DNA from 3 places in the Pseudomonas fulva genome. Region 3 is predicted to be linked to each of the others. Evidence: riboswitches for the same ligand, from Rfam matches in the RefSeq annotation. Region 3 holds a riboswitch; each other region holds the start of a gene.
The links. A riboswitch is a leader RNA that binds a small molecule or an ion and turns the genes downstream of it on or off. The one in region 3 is predicted to bind cobalamin.
Positions count from the first base shown of each region.

Region 1: linked by a shared signal. The riboswitch ahead of cobO (cob(I)yrinic acid a,c-diamide adenosyltransferase) and the one ahead of K8U54_RS23360 (ABC transporter substrate-binding protein) in region 3 are both predicted to bind cobalamin.
Region 2: linked by a shared signal. The riboswitch ahead of K8U54_RS09710 (CbtB domain-containing protein) and the one ahead of K8U54_RS23360 (ABC transporter substrate-binding protein) in region 3 are both predicted to bind cobalamin.

Region 1 covers NZ_CP082928.1:4,720,409-4,726,161, reverse strand. The annotation lists gene K8U54_RS21800 (cobyrinate a,c-diamide synthase) at 1-1,076, opposite strand, end outside; gene cobO (cob(I)yrinic acid a,c-diamide adenosyltransferase) at 1,073-1,708, opposite strand; cobalamin riboswitch at 1,838-2,062, opposite strand; gene K8U54_RS21790 (C40 family peptidase) at 2,132-2,659, opposite strand; gene K8U54_RS21785 (C40 family peptidase) at 2,795-3,430, opposite strand; gene K8U54_RS21780 (NAD-dependent deacylase) at 3,485-4,264, opposite strand; gene K8U54_RS21775 (DNA-3-methyladenine glycosylase I) at 4,264-4,983, opposite strand; gene ttcA (tRNA 2-thiocytidine(32) synthetase TtcA) at 5,007-5,753, opposite strand, start outside.
Region 2 covers NZ_CP082928.1:2,164,811-2,170,563, forward strand. The annotation lists gene cobN (cobaltochelatase subunit CobN) at 1-1,065, opposite strand, end outside; gene cobW (cobalamin biosynthesis protein CobW) at 1,078-2,127, opposite strand; cobalamin riboswitch at 2,226-2,415, opposite strand; cobalamin riboswitch at 2,512-2,713, shown strand; gene K8U54_RS09710 (CbtB domain-containing protein) at 2,809-2,994, shown strand; gene K8U54_RS09715 (CbtA family protein) at 3,005-3,715, shown strand; gene K8U54_RS09720 (cobalamin biosynthesis protein) at 3,712-4,119, shown strand; gene cobM (precorrin-4 C(11)-methyltransferase) at 4,194-4,967, shown strand; gene K8U54_RS09730 (hypothetical protein) at 4,930-5,235, opposite strand; gene K8U54_RS09735 (PAS domain-containing sensor histidine kinase) at 5,237-5,753, opposite strand, start outside.
Region 3 covers NZ_CP082928.1:5,052,708-5,058,460, reverse strand. The annotation lists gene K8U54_RS23375 (pseudoazurin) at 1-359, opposite strand, end outside; gene K8U54_RS23370 (ABC transporter ATP-binding protein) at 374-1,141, opposite strand; gene K8U54_RS23365 (FecCD family ABC transporter permease) at 1,138-2,172, opposite strand; gene K8U54_RS23360 (ABC transporter substrate-binding protein) at 2,169-3,176, opposite strand; cobalamin riboswitch at 3,343-3,538, opposite strand; gene K8U54_RS23355 (type B 50S ribosomal protein L31) at 3,792-4,052, shown strand; gene ykgO (type B 50S ribosomal protein L36) at 4,049-4,204, shown strand; gene K8U54_RS23345 (DUF971 domain-containing protein) at 4,553-4,846, opposite strand; gene K8U54_RS23340 (HEAT repeat domain-containing protein) at 4,843-5,753, opposite strand, start outside.

The DNA.
Region 1 (5,753 bases), 330 kb from region 3:
TGGCCAGGCACCAGGCCGGCCAGTTCGGCGCGCTCGCCGGCGACGTCGCTCAGCGACTCGAGCAGGTACAGCATGCCGCCGCATTCGGCGAGCAGCGGCTTGCCGGCCTGCTGGTGCGCCCTGATGGCGTCGATCATCGGTCGATTGCCGCTCAGTGCCTGCAGGTGCAGTTCCGGGTAGCCGCCGGGCAGATAGAGGCTGTCCACCGCGGGTAGCGCTTCGTCCGCCAGCGGGCTGAAGCACACCAGGGTCGCGCCCATGCGCTCGAGCAGATCGAGATTGGCCTGGTAGATGAAGGCGAAGGATGCATCATGGGCCACGCCAATACGCACGCCTTCCAGAAGCGGTTCCAGTGGCGCCAGCGCGGGCGCCGCGAAGCTCACCGGCGGTGGCAGGGTGAGGGTCGCGGTCTGCTCGAGGGCATCGGCCGCGCTATCCAGGCGCACATCCAGGTCGGCCAGCTCGGCGGCCTGCACCAGGCCAAGGTGCCGGCTTGGCAACTCGATGGCCGCACTGCGCGGCAACGAGCCGTACCAGCGGATCGAGGCCGGCAGGCTGTCACGGATCAGGTCGTTATGGCGACCTGGATTGACCCGGTTGCCGAGCACGCCGGAGAAGGGCAGGTCCGGCTGGTAGCTGGCCAGGCCGACGGCCAGGGCGCCGAAGGTCTGGGCCATGGCCGAGCCGTCGATCACGCCAAGCACCGGCACGCCGAAACGACGCGCCAGGTCAGCTGCCGACGGCGAGCCGTCGAACAGCCCCATCACGCCTTCGATGAGAATCAGATCGGCCTCGCCCGCCGCTTCCCAGAGCAGACGCCGGCTCTCGGCCTCGCCGACCATCCACAGGTCCAGCTGGTAGACCGGGTTGCCACTGGCACGGGAGAGGATCATCGGGTCGAGAAAATCCGGCCCGCACTTGAACACCCGCACCCGCTTGCCCTGCCGGGTATGCAGGCGCGCCAGGGCGGCGGTGACGGTGGTCTTGCCCTGCCCCGAAGCGGGCGCGGCGATCACCAGGGCCGGGCAGCGCCGTGGCGCCCCAGGCTCGGCGTAAAGCGCGTCTACCGTGCTCAAAATTCCACGCCCTTCTGCGCCTTTACACCGGCCTTGAAGGCGTGTTTGACCAGGGTCATTTCGGTCACCGTATCGGCGGCCTCGAGCAACGCCGGCGGTGCGCCGCGGCCGGTGACCACCACGTGCTGCAGCTCCGGGCGCGACTCGATATCGCGCAGCACCAGATCCACATCCAGGTAGCCGTGCTTGAGGGCGATATTCAGCTCGTCCAGCACCACCAGGGCGATCTGCGGATCGTTCAGCAGGTGCCTGGCAACATCCCAGGCCAGGCGGGCCTTCTCGATGTCACGCTGGCGATCCTGGGTATCCCAGGTGTAGCCCTCGCCCATCACGTGGTAGCTGACTTCATCGGGAAAGCGGCGGAAGAAGTGCTCTTCGCCGGTGGCCATGCCGCCCTTGATGAACTGCACCACGCCCACCTTCAAGCCATGGCCCAGGGCCCGGGCGACCATACCGAAGGCCGAGCTGCTCTTGCCCTTGCCATTGCCGCTGTGCACCAGCAGCAAGCCGTATTCGTCCTGGGCCTGGGCGATCCTTTCGTCCATCAGCGCCTTCTTGCGCGCCATGCGGGCGTTATGGCGCGCGTCGCGCTCGGCCGATTCGCGGCTGGGGGATGGGGTCGATTCGCTCATGGGATCTCCTCGGCGCCAGCAAGCTCGCGCGGTTCGAGCACGTATGGGTGCTCGACGATAAAAACGATCACGCAGGAGCAGGCAGGGGCTGGCCCAGGGGCCGCGCACCGGCCGCGCCCACCGCGCAACCTAGGGAAAAAGCGACAGGCCGGTCTCCGGGCTTGCGAGCGCGCGTCCCTTGGGACACAGCGACCAACGCGCCTTCCCGTATCAGCGATACAGTGGCCAGAAGCGTGGTTGGACTCGTTTACCGTTGCGGGGGCAGCGTCGGCATTGCTCGCTTGGCAGCAGCGCACCGACTTCCCAGTTTCACCCCTGGCCGCGACCAGGGGCACCTGAAGCAGGCCGCAAAGGGTAAGGACTGACGGCATGAGCGTCAATCGCAGAGTCGCTTGTGTCGCGCGGCCTCGCGCGACGGCGTGCTCAGGGATGGCTGGCCAGTTCCACCGGAAAGACCCGCTTGGCTTCGATGTAGGTGCGCTGCCAGTAGCTGTTGCCAAGGCTGTCCAGGCGCACCGTGCCACCTGACGATGGCGCATGCACGAAGCGCCCTTCGCCGACGTAGATGCCGGCATGGCTGACCTGACGCCCACCATTGGTGGCGAAGAACACCAGATCGCCACTGCGCAGGGAGTCCCGGCCGATGGTCGGCGCACGCATGCTGATCAGCTCGCGGGTCGAGCGCGGCAGTCTGATGCCGGCGGCGTCACGGTACACGTAGCCGATCAGCCCGCTGCAATCGAAACCGCTGTCCGGCGTATTGCCGCCGTAACGATAGGGCGTGCCCACCAGGCCCAGCGCGCGGAACAGCACATCGTCCGCGCCCCCCTGGTAAACACCGGGTGCAGGCATGACCACGACGGGTTGCGGGGCAGGTACGGGCGCTCGGCTGGAACAGGCACTGAGCAGTGCTGCGAGCAGAAGGAAGGCGACGCGGATGGTGGCAGTCATGGACGGACGATCCTGGAGCCTGAATGCGCCCTACTCTGCCGTGTCCACAACCGCAGTGCAAGCTTTAGCTTTACACTGCAGTCGCTTGAAAACATTCGAATTGTTACCCGAGCATTCTGACCGGGCAACTCCTCATCAGTGTTGAGAGGCCAAATGCTCGGTCGGTGCCAATGCCAGAACGCGCTTGGCTTCGATGAAGGTGCGCTTCCAATAGCCATCGTCCAGGCTGTCGATACGCACGCCGCCGCTGCGACGGCTGGAGGAATGGATGAACTGATCGTCGCCCAGGTAGATGCCGGCGTGGCTGACGCGGCCGCGACCGGCCGTGCTGAAGAACACCAGATCACCCGGCTTCAGGGCCTTGCGATCGACCAGTGGCGCATCGATGTTGATCATGTCGCGCGTCGAGCGCGGCAGCTCCATCCCCAGTTCCTCGCGGAACAGGTACCCGATGAAGCCGCTGCAATCGAAGCCGGTTTTCACCGAGGTACCACCGAAGCGGTAGCGCGTGCCGATCAGGGAAATACCCTTTTCCAGAACGCTGTCCGCCAGTTGCGGCAACGCATAAGGCGCATGATTGGCGAAATCGACGACAGCGTCGTCTTCGCCGGCATCCTTGAGCTCCACGACAGGCGCAGCGACCACCGGCCTGGCAGGCAATGAAGCCTGGGCCTGAGGCGTATCGATCTGGGGTTGCGAGGTGTGGTTAGCGCAGGCGGCGAGAACCAGTGTGAGTGCGAGAGGCACGAGGGGTGCGAAGCGTTTGCGCATGGGCACGACCGTGGCATGAAAAATGAACAGCCGCGACTATGCCCGCGAACGGGCTCATTTGCAAATATTATGAGCAGCAATGTGACTCAGTAGTTCCGGGAAAACATCTAAGGCCCGTTCTTCCAGCCGCAAGTCAACCCATTCACTGACCCTGGTCTGCGACAAATTGACCTCCACCGTCACGCCTCCCGACCGGCGCGCTTGCAGCAGCGGCTCGGCTATATAAGGAAAGCTGGCGCTGGTGCCGGCACTGATCACCAGATCGAAACCCTTCGCCAACTGCCGTCGTAGACGCTCCAGGGCTGTGGACGGCAACATTTCCCCAAACAACGTCACCGGTGGGCGCAGCACACCGCCGCAGCTCGCGCACAGCGGTGGTAGCGGCCGCTGCAGATGCTCGGCCAACCGCTCGTCGGTTTGTCCGCATCGCTGGCAATAAAGCGGCGCCAATTCTCCGTGAATCTCGATCAGACGGTCCAGGGGGCTGCCGGCCAGGCGGTGGTATCCGTCGATATTCTGGGTCAGCACCCAGCACTCGGGCTTGATGGCCTGCAGTTCGGCGATCGCCTGGTGGCCGGCGTTCGGCTCGGCGCCCAGGCAGGCGCTGCCAAGCTGCGCCAGGTACTTCCAGCACAGCGCCGGATCGCCGCGCAGCATCTCGCCGGACATGGCCACCTCGATCGGCACGCCGTCATCGGTGTGGTCGTTGTAGAGGCCACCGATGCCGCGGTAGGTGGGCAAGCCGGAATCGGCGGAAATCCCTGCCCCGGTGATGATCAGGATGCGCTGCGCATCGATGAACGCCGACACCAGTCGCTGCAGCTGCGGCCGCATCAATGGTTGACCGTGTGGGCCAGCATCACCGAAAGCTGGCACAGGGGCCGACCACTTTCCGCATGCCACTGATTGAATGCTGCCTGAACCGCTGCGCGGTCTCGCTGGCTATTAGGCACCTTGTCGACGATCTTCTGCGCCTTGAGGGCGGCGACCATGTCATCGCTGGGGATGAAGGTGTCCTTGCCGACCATGCGCAGAAAGCGCGGCGCGGAAAGCCCGCCGAGCTGGGTGCCCTGCTTGGCCAGCCAGTGCCAGAGGCCGACGATATCGGTCACCGGCCAGTCGGCGATCAGCGCGCCAAAGGCGAAGCCGGGCTTGGGCGCGGCGGCCTTTCCCACAGCCGCCGGGCCGGTGAGCGCACCGTGCTCCACATCAAGAATGAACTGCGCATTGCGCGGCACGCTCTTGAGCTTACCCAGGTGGCGAATCAGCCGGGCATCCTGCATCAGTCGCTCCAGGCGCTCACCACCCATCAGCACGACCTTTTCCGGGTCGAAGCCGAAGAACACCTCCTCGAAGGCCGGCCACTTGGCGTCGACCAGGCTGTGCTTGAGGCCGGCCCTGAAGATGCGCAGGCTCATGATCGACAGGTAGCGATCGTTACCCAGCGCGCGCAGCTTCTTGTCCGAAACCGGCTGCGGCAGACGCGCCTCGAGCGCCTCGACCGAGCCGAAGCGGTTCACGCAGTACTCATGCAGCCATCGATAATCATGCATCGCTTGTGGTCAGCCCTCGAAAATTACAGGTTCATCACATTGAGAAAACGCGGCGTGGCCTGCTCGTCGATCTTCAGGCTGGTGAAATCGAACAGGTTGCGGTCAGCCAGCTGCGAAGGCACCACGTTCTGCAGGGCGCGGAACATGATTTCGGTACGGCCCGGCGACTTGCGCTCCCACTCCTGCAGCATGTCCTTGACCACCTGGCGCTGCAGGTTTTCCTGGGAGCCGCACAGGTTGCACGGGATGATCGGAAATTCCTTGAGCGTGCTGTAGGCCTCGATATCCGCCTCGCTGCAATAGGCCAGCGGGCGAATCACCACGTTGCGACCGTCGTCGGCACGCAGCTTGGGCGGCATGGCCTTGAGGGTGCCACCGTAGAACATGTTGAGAAAGAAGGTCTCGAGGATGTCGTCCCGGTGGTGACCGAGGGCCATCTTGGTCGCGCCGATCTCGTCGGCGAAGGTGTACAGGGTGCCGCGGCGCAGGCGCGAGCACAGCGAGCAGGTGGTCTTGCCTTCCGGGATCTTTTCCTTGACCACCGAATAGGTGTCCTTTTCGACGATGTGGTACGCCACACCGATGGACTCCAGATAGGCTGGCAGCACATGCTCGGGAAAGCCCGGCTGCTTCTGGTCCATGTTCACCGCGACGATCTCGAAGTTGATCGGCGCGACCTTCTGCAGGTACAGCAGGATGTCGAGCATGGTGTAGCTGTCCTTGCCACCGGACAGGCAGACCATGACCTTGTCGCCCTCCTCGATCATGTT
Region 2 (5,753 bases), 2.5 Mb from region 3:
GCCCGGCAGGTGCGCGCGGTAACAAACCACATCGCTCTGGCTGCGTTCGCTGCGCCAGGCCAGGCCCTTGAAGCTGATGGGCCGGGTGATCAGGCGGCCATCCAGCTCCGGCAGCGCGATATGCATGGCCAGGTCACGGGGGCCGAGGCCCTGGGCGTTGCCCTGCCATTGTTCTTCGCTGTCCAGCGCGCAGAGCGCCTGCAGCACTGGCACGTCACGGCGGAATGGCCGCGCCTGGGGCGACTCCGGGTTGGACTGGGCGAAGCCGGTGGTGTTGATGATCAGACTGGCGCCCGCGTCGTCGAGCCAGTCCTCGACCTGGGCCAGGCAGGCCGCCTCCTTGAGGCTGGCCACCGCGATGGGCAGCGGGTTGAGGCCCTGGGCCTGCAGGCGCTGGCAGAAGGTATCGACGAAGGCGGTGTTGGCCGCCTGCACATGGGTGCGATAGAACAGCAAGGCGGCAACCGGTGCATCCGCTCGCCAGTCGCCGCGCCAGTCCTGCAGCGAGGCATTGCCGATACGCGGGTGATAGAGGCCAACCCGCGGCAGCGGGTGCGGCGGCTGCCAGCCGTAGTCCCGGCCCAGGTAACGGTCGGCGATGCAGTTGAAGAACTGCCGCGCGTTATCCACACCGCCCTGGCGCAGGTACTGCCACAGGCGTTCGGCATCGTCGGCGGTCACGTTGCCCAGCGCCGTGAGCTCGGGGTCGGGGTTATCGCAACCCGGCACCAGGATCAGCGTCTTGCCCTGCCCTGCCAGCTCCACCAGCCGCTCGATGCCGTAGCGCCAGTAGCTGACGCCGCCGTGCACGGAAATCATGATCACCTTGGCGTGCCGGAGCACCTGCTCGACATAGAAGTCCACCGAGGCGTTGTTGCCCAGCTGCGCCGGGCTGGCCAGGCGCAGGCTGGGGTAATCCTCGGGCAGATGGCGGGCGACTTCGGCCAGCAACGACAGGTGCGAATCACCGGTGCACAGCACCACCAGCTCGGCGGGGGTCTGGCCGAGGTCGGCGATGCTGTCGGCCGGCAGCGACTGGCCGGGCTGGGTACGCAGCAGGTGCATGACGGGCGCCGGTTACGCCAGCGCCGCTTTCAGCTCGGCCGTGATGGCCGTGTGATCGAGTTCCTGGCCGATCACGATCAGGCGGGTCACCCGCGCTTCATCGGGCTTCCAGGCGCGGTCGAAGTGCTTGTCGAAGCGTTGACCAACGCCCTGCAGCAGCAATCGCATGGGCTTGTTCGGCACGGCGACGAAGCCTTTCACGCGCAGAATGCCGTGTTTGCCGACGACCTCTTTCAGGGCGTTCAACAGGCGCGCCTCGTGTGCTTCCGGTAGTTCCACGTGGAACGAGTCGAATTCGTCGTGATCGTGATCGTCGTCTTCATCGTCGTGGTGGGTGCGACGGCCCTCGATATGCAGCTCGGTCTCGCTGTTCAGGCCCAGCAGCACATCGAGCGGCAGCGAGCCGCCATGGGCCTCGACCACCTTGACCGCCGGCGGCAGCTCCTCGGCCACTTCGGCGCGCACCGCGGCCAGCGCCTCGGCATCGAGCAGGTCGGCCTTGTTGAGGATCACCAGGTCGGCGCTGGCCAGTTGGTCGGCGAACAGCTCGTGCAGCGGCGATTCGTGATCGAGGTTGGGGTCGAGCTTGCGCTGGGCATCGACCTGATCGGGGAAGGCGGCGAAGGTGCCGGTTGCCACGGCCGGGCTGTCGACCACGGTGATCACCGCATCGACGGTGCAGGCGTTGCGGATTTCCGGCCAGTTGAAGGCCTGCACCAGAGGCTTGGGCAGGGCCAGGCCGCTGGTTTCGATGAGGATATGGTCGAGATCGCCGCGGCGCTCCACCAGCTCGCGCATCACCGGGAAGAACTCTTCCTGCACGGTGCAGCACAGGCAGCCGTTGGCCAGTTCATAAACCCGGCCGTTGGCTTCTTCCTCGCTGCAGCCGATGGAGCACTGCTTGAGAATCTCACCGTCGATGCCCAGCTCGCCGAATTCGTTGACGATCACCGCGATGCGCCGGCCCTCGGCGTTTTCCAGCATGTGGCGCAGCAAGGTGGTCTTACCGGCACCGAGAAAGCCGGTGACGATGGTGACGGGAAGTTTGGCGAGCGTTTTCATGGTGGCCCCTGGCGTCTGCAGAAACGGCGAGCGGGCAATAGGATGGCAGGCACGAGCAGGGCTCACGCGAAGGCATCACCGGATCACCCCGCCCGGTTGTCGAAAGCGTTATCGAGGCAGGTCTCCTGGCTGGCAGGTCATGGCACGCGGCCGGCCTTCCCGGTCTCCCAGTGGCGATTGGCGACGCACTCGCTGCTTACAGTTGCGGGGGCAGCCACGGCGATCCGTGTTCCCTCTTGAACCTGTTAGAAGCCTTCTGAACAGGTTTCCTCTCCATGGCGACCCATGGAGAACCTCGAAGACCGCAAGGCTACGCAGAGCCTGGGTAACGGTCAATCGCGGCGCGACCTGCAGCATATTGACGCTCTGGCCGCTTCGTGGTGTTCTTGCCCGGTTGTTTCAGGTGTCTCACGCCGCCGCGCGTGAGGTGAAACGGGAAGCCGGTTAGAGTCCGGCGCTGCCCCCGCAACGGTAAGCGAATGCCAGGATCGTTTTGGCCACTGTGCACACGCATGGGAAGGCCGATCCCTATCGCCGCAAGGCGATCGTCGTGAGCCCGGAGACCGGCCTGAATCCTCTGTTTGGCAACCCGCGGTGGGCGGGCACGCGCCGATCGCTGCCTGCTCGTGCGGGCTGTCTCGCCGTGTCCTGCTGTGCCGTTTACCCCTGAGGTCTACGATCATGTCCAGCAGTGTCCTTTCTGATTCCAGCGCCTCTGCGCTCCCCCTGTCGCAACGTATCCTGCTCGCCGTTGGCAGCTGCGTGCTGGGCGCCGTGCTGATCTTCTTCGCCGGCTTCTCCGAGGTCGAAGCCCTGCACAACGCCGCTCACGATACCCGGCATAGCGCCGCGTTCCCCTGCCACTGAGGGCACCAGAATGATCAAGCGTATCGCCCGGACCGCCGGGTTCGCCGGCCTGCTCGCCGCCATCGTGCTGACCCTGCTGCAGAGCCTGTGGGTAACCCCTTTGATCCTGCAGGCGGAAGGCTTTGAGATCGCTGAGCCGGCAGTTATCGAACAGAGCCATGACGCCACCGCAGCCCACGACCATGGCGCGAGCGGCCATAGCCACGACGGCGAAGCCTGGGCCCCGGAAGACGGCTGGCAGCGCCTGTTATCCACAGGCCTGAGCAACCTGGTCGTCGCCGTCGGCTTCGCGCTGATGCTCGCCGGTCTGTTCACTCTGCGTGCCCCCGAGAAAACCTGGCATGGCCTGCTCTGGGGCCTGGCGGGTTTCGCCACCTTCGTACTGGCACCCTCCAGCGGCCTGCCGCCGGAACTGCCAGGCACTGCCGCGGCGGACCTGCTGCTGCGCCAGTACTGGTGGATCGGCACCGCGGCCTCGACCGCCGCCGGCCTGGCGCTGCTGGCATTCGGCGGCAACGGGATGCTGCGCATTCTCGGTGTGGCGATTCTCGCCCTGCCCCACCTGCTCGGCGCGCCGCAGCCTGAAGCCCATGAAAGCCTGGCGCCCGAAGCGCTGGAGCATCAGTTCATCCTCGCCTCGCTGCTGACCAACGCGGTTTTCTGGGCCGCCCTGGGCCTGACTGCCGCCTGGTTCCATGGCCCTGGGCGCCAGCCGCAGTGAATGAACGGCCCATCCTCGTCGCCGGCCTGGGTTGCCGGCGCGAGTGCTCGCGCGATGAGCTGCTGGCCTTGCTCGACAGCACCCTGGCCGAGCAGGGCTCGAGCACGGCCGAGCTGACGGCCCTGGCCAGCAGCGCCCACAAGGCGGCTGAACCTGGCCTGCAGCTGCTGGCCGCGCACCTGAACCTGCCGATCCACTTCCTGCCCGCCGAGGTGCTGGCGGGTTACCATGGGCGCCTGACCGAGACCTCGGCCAAGGCGTTGCAGCTGACCGGCACGCCAGGCGTCGCCGAAGCCAGCGCCCTGGCCCTGGCCGAGCAGCTGAGCGGCCGACCCGCTCGCCTGTGGATAACCAAGCGCAAGAGCGCTGCCGCCACCCTGGCCGTAGCCCGAGTCGATGGGTAGGGATCACGCCCTGTCGAGCCACCGGGATTTTCATCGGTCGATACAAGACGCCGCCACCCATATTCAGGAACCCCATGACCGTCTACTTCATTGGCGCCGGCCCCGGCGACCCCGAGCTGATCACCGTCAAGGGTCAGCGCCTGATCCGCAGCTGCCCGGTGATTCTCTACGCCGGCTCGCTGGTGCCCGGGGCGGTGCTCGACGGCCACCAGGCCCATCAGGTGATCAATACCGCCGAATTGTACCTGGATGAAATCGTCGCCCTGCTGCACGCCGCCCACGCCCGTGGCGAGGACGTGGCGCGGGTGCATTCCGGCGACCCGTCGCTGTATGGCGCCATCGGCGAGCAGATTCGTCACCTGCGCGCGCTGGGCATCCCCTTCGAGATCATTCCCGGCGTGACGGCCACGGCCGCCTGCGCGGCGCTGCTGGAAAGCGAGCTGACGCTGCCCGAGGTGTCACAGACGGTGATCCTCACCCGCTACGCCAGTAAGTCGCCGATGCCGGCCGGCGAGCAGCTGCAAGATCTCGCCCGCCACGGCGCGACCATGGCCATCCACCTGGGCGTTCAGCACCTGGCAAAGATCGTCACCGAGCTGCTGCCGCACTACGGCGCCAACTGCCCCATCGCGGTGGTGCACCGCGCCAGCTGGCCGGATCAGGACTGGGCGATCGGCACCCTGGCGGATATCGAGGCGAAGGTCAGCGCCAGGGGCTTCAAACGTACCGCGCTGATTCTCGTCGGCCAGGTACTGGGCGCGGAGGACTTCGCCGACTCGGCGCTCTACCGCGAAGGCCACCGCCACCTGTTCAGGACAGGCGCTGCAGACGATACAGGCTCTCGCTGACCTGGCCGCGGTTGTCGGCAATGGCGATCTGCGCGCCCTGACGGGCAAGGCGCTCATTAAGGTCGCTGGCGTACAGCTGCTTGAGGAAGGTCGGGTAATCGAGCGCCCCATGCTGGCCGAACAACCAGGCATGCAGTGCGGGCAGATGAAAGCTCCACGCCCCTTCATGGCAATCGAAACCGGCCTCGCGCAGCCGTACGATCAGTTGCTGATCACCCTGCAGCACAGCCGCGCAATAGGCATACAGCGTATCCAGCCATTTGCTCATATCAGTTGGCGACCACCGGCAGTTCGATACGGAAACAGGCCCCGCCTTGCTGATTGCTCACGCTCAGCTTGCCGCCCATCTGGTTGACCAGGCCGTAGCTGACCGACAGCCCCAGGCCGGTGCCCTTGCCCACCGGTTTGGTGGTGAAGAAGGGGTCGAATACCCGATCCAGCAACAGCGGGTCGATGCCGCCGGCGTTGTCCTGAACCTGCACGATCACCTTGTCGTCCTCGCGGTCACTGCGCAGCAGGATACGGGGCTCCAGTTCCGGATGCTTGTCCCGGGCGCTGAGCAGCGCGTCCTTGGCATTGACCAGCAGGTTGATGATCACCTGCTCGAGCTGGTCGGCATGCCCGCGCACCGGGGGCGTACCGCACAGCTCCAGGGTCAGGTCGATGTCACGGACCAGTTCGCCCTCGCGGATCAGGGTCACGGCGCCCTCGATGGCATCGTCCGGGCTGAACAGGTCGTCCTCAACCTCGGAGCGCCGCCCGAAAATGCGCATATGGTTGATGATC
Region 3 (5,753 bases):
ACCGCGCTGCTCGGGCGCTCGCCAACCTGAATCAGCATCACCATGCCCATGGCCAGGTGCGGAATGCACTGGATGCCGTAGAAGCCCGGCACCTCGAACGTCACCTCGACTTCCTCGTTGATCCTGCCCTTGAACGGCTCGGCGCCTTCGGGCAGGAAGCCTGGCAGGCTGGCGGCATTGTGGCTCGGCTGGGTGGCGATGAACTTGACCCTATCCCCTGGCGCGATGGCCAGGTAATCGGGCTCGTAGACCATGGCCCCGCCAGCGCTGCGGTTGAGCATTTTCACTTCGTGCACCTCGGCCAGGGCCGCGGTGCAGAACAGGGTCGTCAGAAGCGTGATGGCGTAGCGAATGGGCATGGAAACCGTCCGTGTCAGGCAGGATGAAAACGCAGCACCCGGGCGCCATCTTCCGGGTCGGTCAGGTAGCGGGCGCGCACCCCGAAGGTGTCGCGCAGGCGTTCGGTGGTGAGCACTTCGCCGGGCTCGCCCAGTGCCACCAGGCGGCCATGTTCCATGACCCCGAGGCGGTCGCATTCCAGGGCCTGGTTGAGATCGTGCAGGGCGATGAGGGTGGTGACCGGCAGCGCGCGCACCAGGTTGAGGATCGACAGCTGATGCTGGATGTCCAGGTGGTTGGTCGGCTCGTCGAGCAGCAGCACCTGGGGTTGCTGGGCCAGCGCCCGGGCGATGTGCACGCGCTGGCGCTCACCGCCGGACAGGGTGCTCCAGGCATGCTCGTGCATGTGGGCCATGTCCACGTCGGCCAGGGCCTGCATGACGATGCGCTCGTCATCGTCCGACCACGGCTGCAGCGCCGACAACCAGGGCGTGCGCCCCAGTTCGACGGCGTCGCGCACCGTCACCGCGTCGCTGGTATCGGCCTGTTGCTCGACGAACGCCAGCTGCCGGGCCACGTCGCGGCGGCCCAGGCTCGCCAGCGGCCTGCCATCGAGCTGCACCTGGCCATTGCCCGGCGCACGAATGCCGGAGAGCAGCTTGAGCAGGGTCGATTTGCCCGAGCCGTTGGGCCCGATCAGCCCCAGGGTTTCGCCCCGGCGCACCTCGAGGTCGACCCCCGCCACGATCGCCCTGCCCTTTACCGACCAGCCCAGGTCGCTGCACTGCAACACGGTGCTCATCGCGCTCGCCTCCCGCGCACCAGAATCACCGCGAACGCCGGCGCGCCGACCAGAGCGGTGACCACGCCGATCGGCAGCACCTGGCCATTGATCGCCGTGCGCGACAGCACATCGGCGGCGATCAGGAACACCGCACCGATCAGTGCCGAGACCGGCACCAGCCGGCCATGCCGCGCACCGACCAGCAGCCGCGCGGCGTGGGGGATCACCAGGCCGACGAAACCGATGGAGCCGACGATCGACACCATCACCGCCGTGACCAGGGCGGTGCAGGCGATCAAGGTGGCCTGTACCCGGCGCACCGGCACGCCCAGGGAGGCCGCCGACTCGGCGCCGAAGGTGAAGGCGTCCAGCGCCCGGGTGTGCCAGGCGACCAGCAGGACCCCGGCCAGCGCCATGGGCACGGCCAGCAGTACGTCCTGCCAGTCGACCCCGCTGAGGTTGCCGAGCAGCCAGAACATGATGCCGCGGGCCTGCTCGGCGCTGGCCGACTTGGTGATCAGAAACGAGGTCAGCGCATTGAACAGCTGGGAACCGGCGATACCGGCCAGAATGATCTGAGCACTGCCGCTGATCGCCCCGCCACCCGCAGCACGGGCCAGCAGCGCGACCAGGGCGAAGGCGGCGACCGCGCCGAGAAAGGCGCCCATGGACAGCGTCAGCATGCCGGCGCCCAAGCCGAGCAATGCCACGGAAACCGCGCCGGTCGAGGCGCCGGCAGATATACCCAGCAGGTAGGGATCGGCCAGGGGGTTGCGCAGCAATGCCTGCAGCACCACGCCGGACACCGCCAGCCCGGCCCCGCAGCTGGCAGCGACCAGGGCGCGGGTCAGGCGGTAATTCCAGACGATGCCCTCATCGATCGGGTCGAGCACGAAGCCTGCCGCGAACAGCTTGTTGGCCAGCACCTGGAACACCACCGAGGGCGCAATGCGGGTTTCGCCCAGGGCGACTCCGGCGATCACCGCCACACCAAGAAGCAGCAGGCAGGCGATGGTCAGCAGGAACAGGCGAGAACTGCGCGCGATCATTGGAATTCGTCAACGGCCTTGGCGAGGGTTTCGATGCCGGTGATCATCCGCAGCGAGGCCTGCATGCCATCGGCGTCGATGATCACGATGCGCCCGTTCTTGACGGCGTCCATGTGCTTGGCGACCGGGTCGTTGCGCAGGAACTCGAGCTTCTTCTCCACGTCGTCGGCGGGAAAGCGGCGACGGTCCATGCGCGCCAGCACCAGCACCGTGGGATTGGCCTTGGCCAGGGTTTCCCAGCCGACGCTCGGCCACTCCTCGCTGGACTCGACCACGTTGCGCAGCCCCAGGGACTTCATCATGTAGTCGGCCACGCCCTTCTGGCCAGCCACGTACGGGTCCAGATCCATGTCCGGGCTGGAGAACCAGAACAGCGCGGAAATATCCTGGGCCTGGCGCTGCTCGGCACCGGCCACCGCCGCGGCCAGGCGCTTCTGCAGGTCGGCGACCAGGGCGTCGCCCTTGTCCTGCACGTCGAAGATCTGCGCCAGCTGGTTGATGCTCTTGTACAGGCTGTCGATCTGGAACGGCTGCAGGCGGGTGCCGTCTGCGCCGACCAGGTTGTCCTTGCCTTCGCAGTCGGTCGGCATGATGTAGGTGGGAATGTTCAGGTCGTGGAATTGCTTGCGCGTACCCACCACGCCCTGCTCGCCCACCATCCACTCGAACTGCACCGCTACCAGGCCCGGGCGCTTGCCGATCACCGATTCGAAGCTTGGGTCGTTGTCGGCCAGGCGCGGCACCTTGGCATTCTGCTCCTCGAATTCGGGCAACACGTGGCTGAACCACAGCGAGGTGCCGGCCAGGCGTTCGCCCAGGCCCAGGGAATAAAGGATTTCGGTACCTGCCTGGCCGATGGTCACGGCGTTGCCGGGGCTTTTTGCGAACGTTAGCGACTGGCCGCAGTTTTCCAGGGTGAGCGGGTATTGGGTCGGGCCGGCGGCATGGGCCATGGAAGACAGCGCCAGGGCGGCGCCGATGACGGCAAGGCGTGGTACGAACATGCGGGTGATCTCCTAATCAACAAATACGCATAACGGCAGTGCGTAGGCTGGAGAACACATCACGCTGCGCGACCATGGCCGCACCTGTCCCTTGCGGGAAGTGATCACGGATGCCCCTCCCGGACACCCCGCCGGCGGTTCGATTACTGGCCCTGCCCGCAGAAGCGGAATCAGACCCATGCCGGCAGGTCTCCTGACTGGTACGTCCATGCAGCGCGGCGGCCTTCCCGGAAGCGATTCCAGTGACACGAATGCAGCGCTGCTCGGTACCTACAGTTGCGGGGGCAGTTCCGTTTGGCCACCAGAGGCGGCGACGGATTCCCTATTAATTCCTCGCGGAAACCGGCGGCGGCATCTTAAACGATTAAGTGATCCGCCTGCAGCGCTTTGCCGCAGTTTCCGTTCACCGACTGCAATCGGATCCAGCCAAGCCCACGCAGTGCCCTGCGCAAAAGCGCGGCCATTATTGTTACAACATAACATTTTAGCAAGCCGAATCAGCTCTTGATGCCCGGCCACGCATGGCCCCTGAAATTATCGACCCAGAACTTGCAATGGGAATCATAATCAACAACACTATAAATGTTATCTTATAACGTAATTATCGGAGCTCTCATGAAACCAGGTATTCACCCCACCTATCGCCCTGTTCTGTTCCACGACGTCGCTGCTGACGCCTACTGGTTGATCGGCTCGACGGTCGACACCGACAAGACTCGTCAACACAGCGATGGCAACACCTATCCCTACGTCACCCTGGACGTGTCCAGCGCCTCCCATCCCATCTATACCGGCCAGCAGCGCCAGGTCACCAGCGAAGGCCGTGTGGCTGGCTTCAACAAGCGCTTTGCAGGCTTCGCAGGAGCCAAGGCATGAAAGTAGTCGCCTCGCTTAAACAGGCCAAGTTGCGTCATCGCGACTGCCAGATCGTCAAACGTCGCGGCCGCATCTACGTGATCTGCAAGACCGAGCCGCGCTTCAAGTGCGTGCAGGGCCGGCCCAAGCCACAACGCAAGAACAAGGGATAAGTGCCTGCATCGCCATCGCGGCGCGATTGCAGCCATCTTTCCAAGGCCGCGTCGCAACAAGCACTCGCCGCAGGGCGCGGCTACAGTATCGAGGCGTGTGCAAAATCGACGGTTCGACACCATGCCGGTAGGAGCGTCGCCCTCGGCGCGAATGCGATGGTGGCCGTTCTCAACATCTGCGGCGCGACAACCATTCGCCCGCAAGCAGGCTCCTACAGTATCGAGGAGCCTGCAATATCGACGGTTCGACGCCATGTCGGTAGGAGCATCGCCCTCGGCGCGAAGCGATTTTCGGTCATCCCGCAGATGGCACCGCGACGACCAGGCCATGCGACAAGCATGGCCAACTCAACCTGCCACCTCCCCCAGCTCACGCAAATAACGCCAGGGATAGATACCGCGGTCGTGACCATCGTCGAACATCAGTTGCACACCATAGCCCTGGGCATGGATCGCCGTGATGCGTATGCCATCCGGCACCACATCGATACGCTGCGCCAACCGGGCCGCCCGGCATTTCGAGCATGGGCACGCAGCACGCAGGCGGCCATGGCCGAGCACCAGAACCTGCCCTTGCCCCCAATCCACGGTCAGCGTGGCTTGTGTGGCACTGTTGCGTACTGCGACGGGCGCCTGGTTCATGCTTTTTGCAGGCGCAACTGGCCGATGGCGATCCGCACGGCCTTGCGCACTTCCGGGTCGGCATCGTGCTCGACAGCCAGCAGTGCGGGCAGTGCCTGATCGTCGCCCAGTTCGCCAAGCGCCAGCGCGGACTCCTTGCGCAGGTTGCTGATGGCGTGCCCGAGCAATTCCACCAGCCCGTCATGCGCCGCTGCGAAGCGCAAGCGACCGAGCGAGCGCACCGCGCGCAGGCGCACCTGCCAGTAGCTGTCGCTCAGCGCCTCCAGCAGCGCGGGGCCGGCCGTCGCCTGGCCGACCTTACCCAGCGTGGTGGCTGCTTCTTCGCGCACCTGCCATTCACGATCCTTGAGCGCCGCCTTTAGAGCCGGCAGCACGCTGTCGTCGCTGGCCAGGCCCAAAGCGCCGGTTGCCGCACGGCGTACTTCGGTATCGCTATCGTCACTGGCCAGGCGCGCCAACAGGGGCAAGGCATCGCTTTGCTTGAGCCAGCCAAGAATGCCCACCGCCTCGCGACGCACGAAGGCATCGCTATCCTGCAGCGCCGCAACAGCGGTGGGTACGCTGTCGATCAGGCGCAACTCACGCAAGGCACGCAACGCGCTGGCGCGTACGAAGGCGTCGGCATGAACGGCCCAGGGCAACACCACACGGCCCGCCTCAGCGCTCTTCAGTTCGCTGAGGCTCTGCGCCGCCGCGCCGCGTACCCGGGCGTCGGCATCGGTCAGCGCCGCACAGAGCGCGTCGACCACCTCGGGCTCCTCCCAGGCTTCCAGCAGCCGCGCCGCTTCGGCCCGCACATCGGCAGAGCTGTCCCGGGTCAGCGCCTGGGTCAACCAGGGCAACGCCTCTGGTTCTTCCAGGTCGGCCAGTTCGATCAGAGCGATGCGTCGCACCCCGGCGTCGCCAT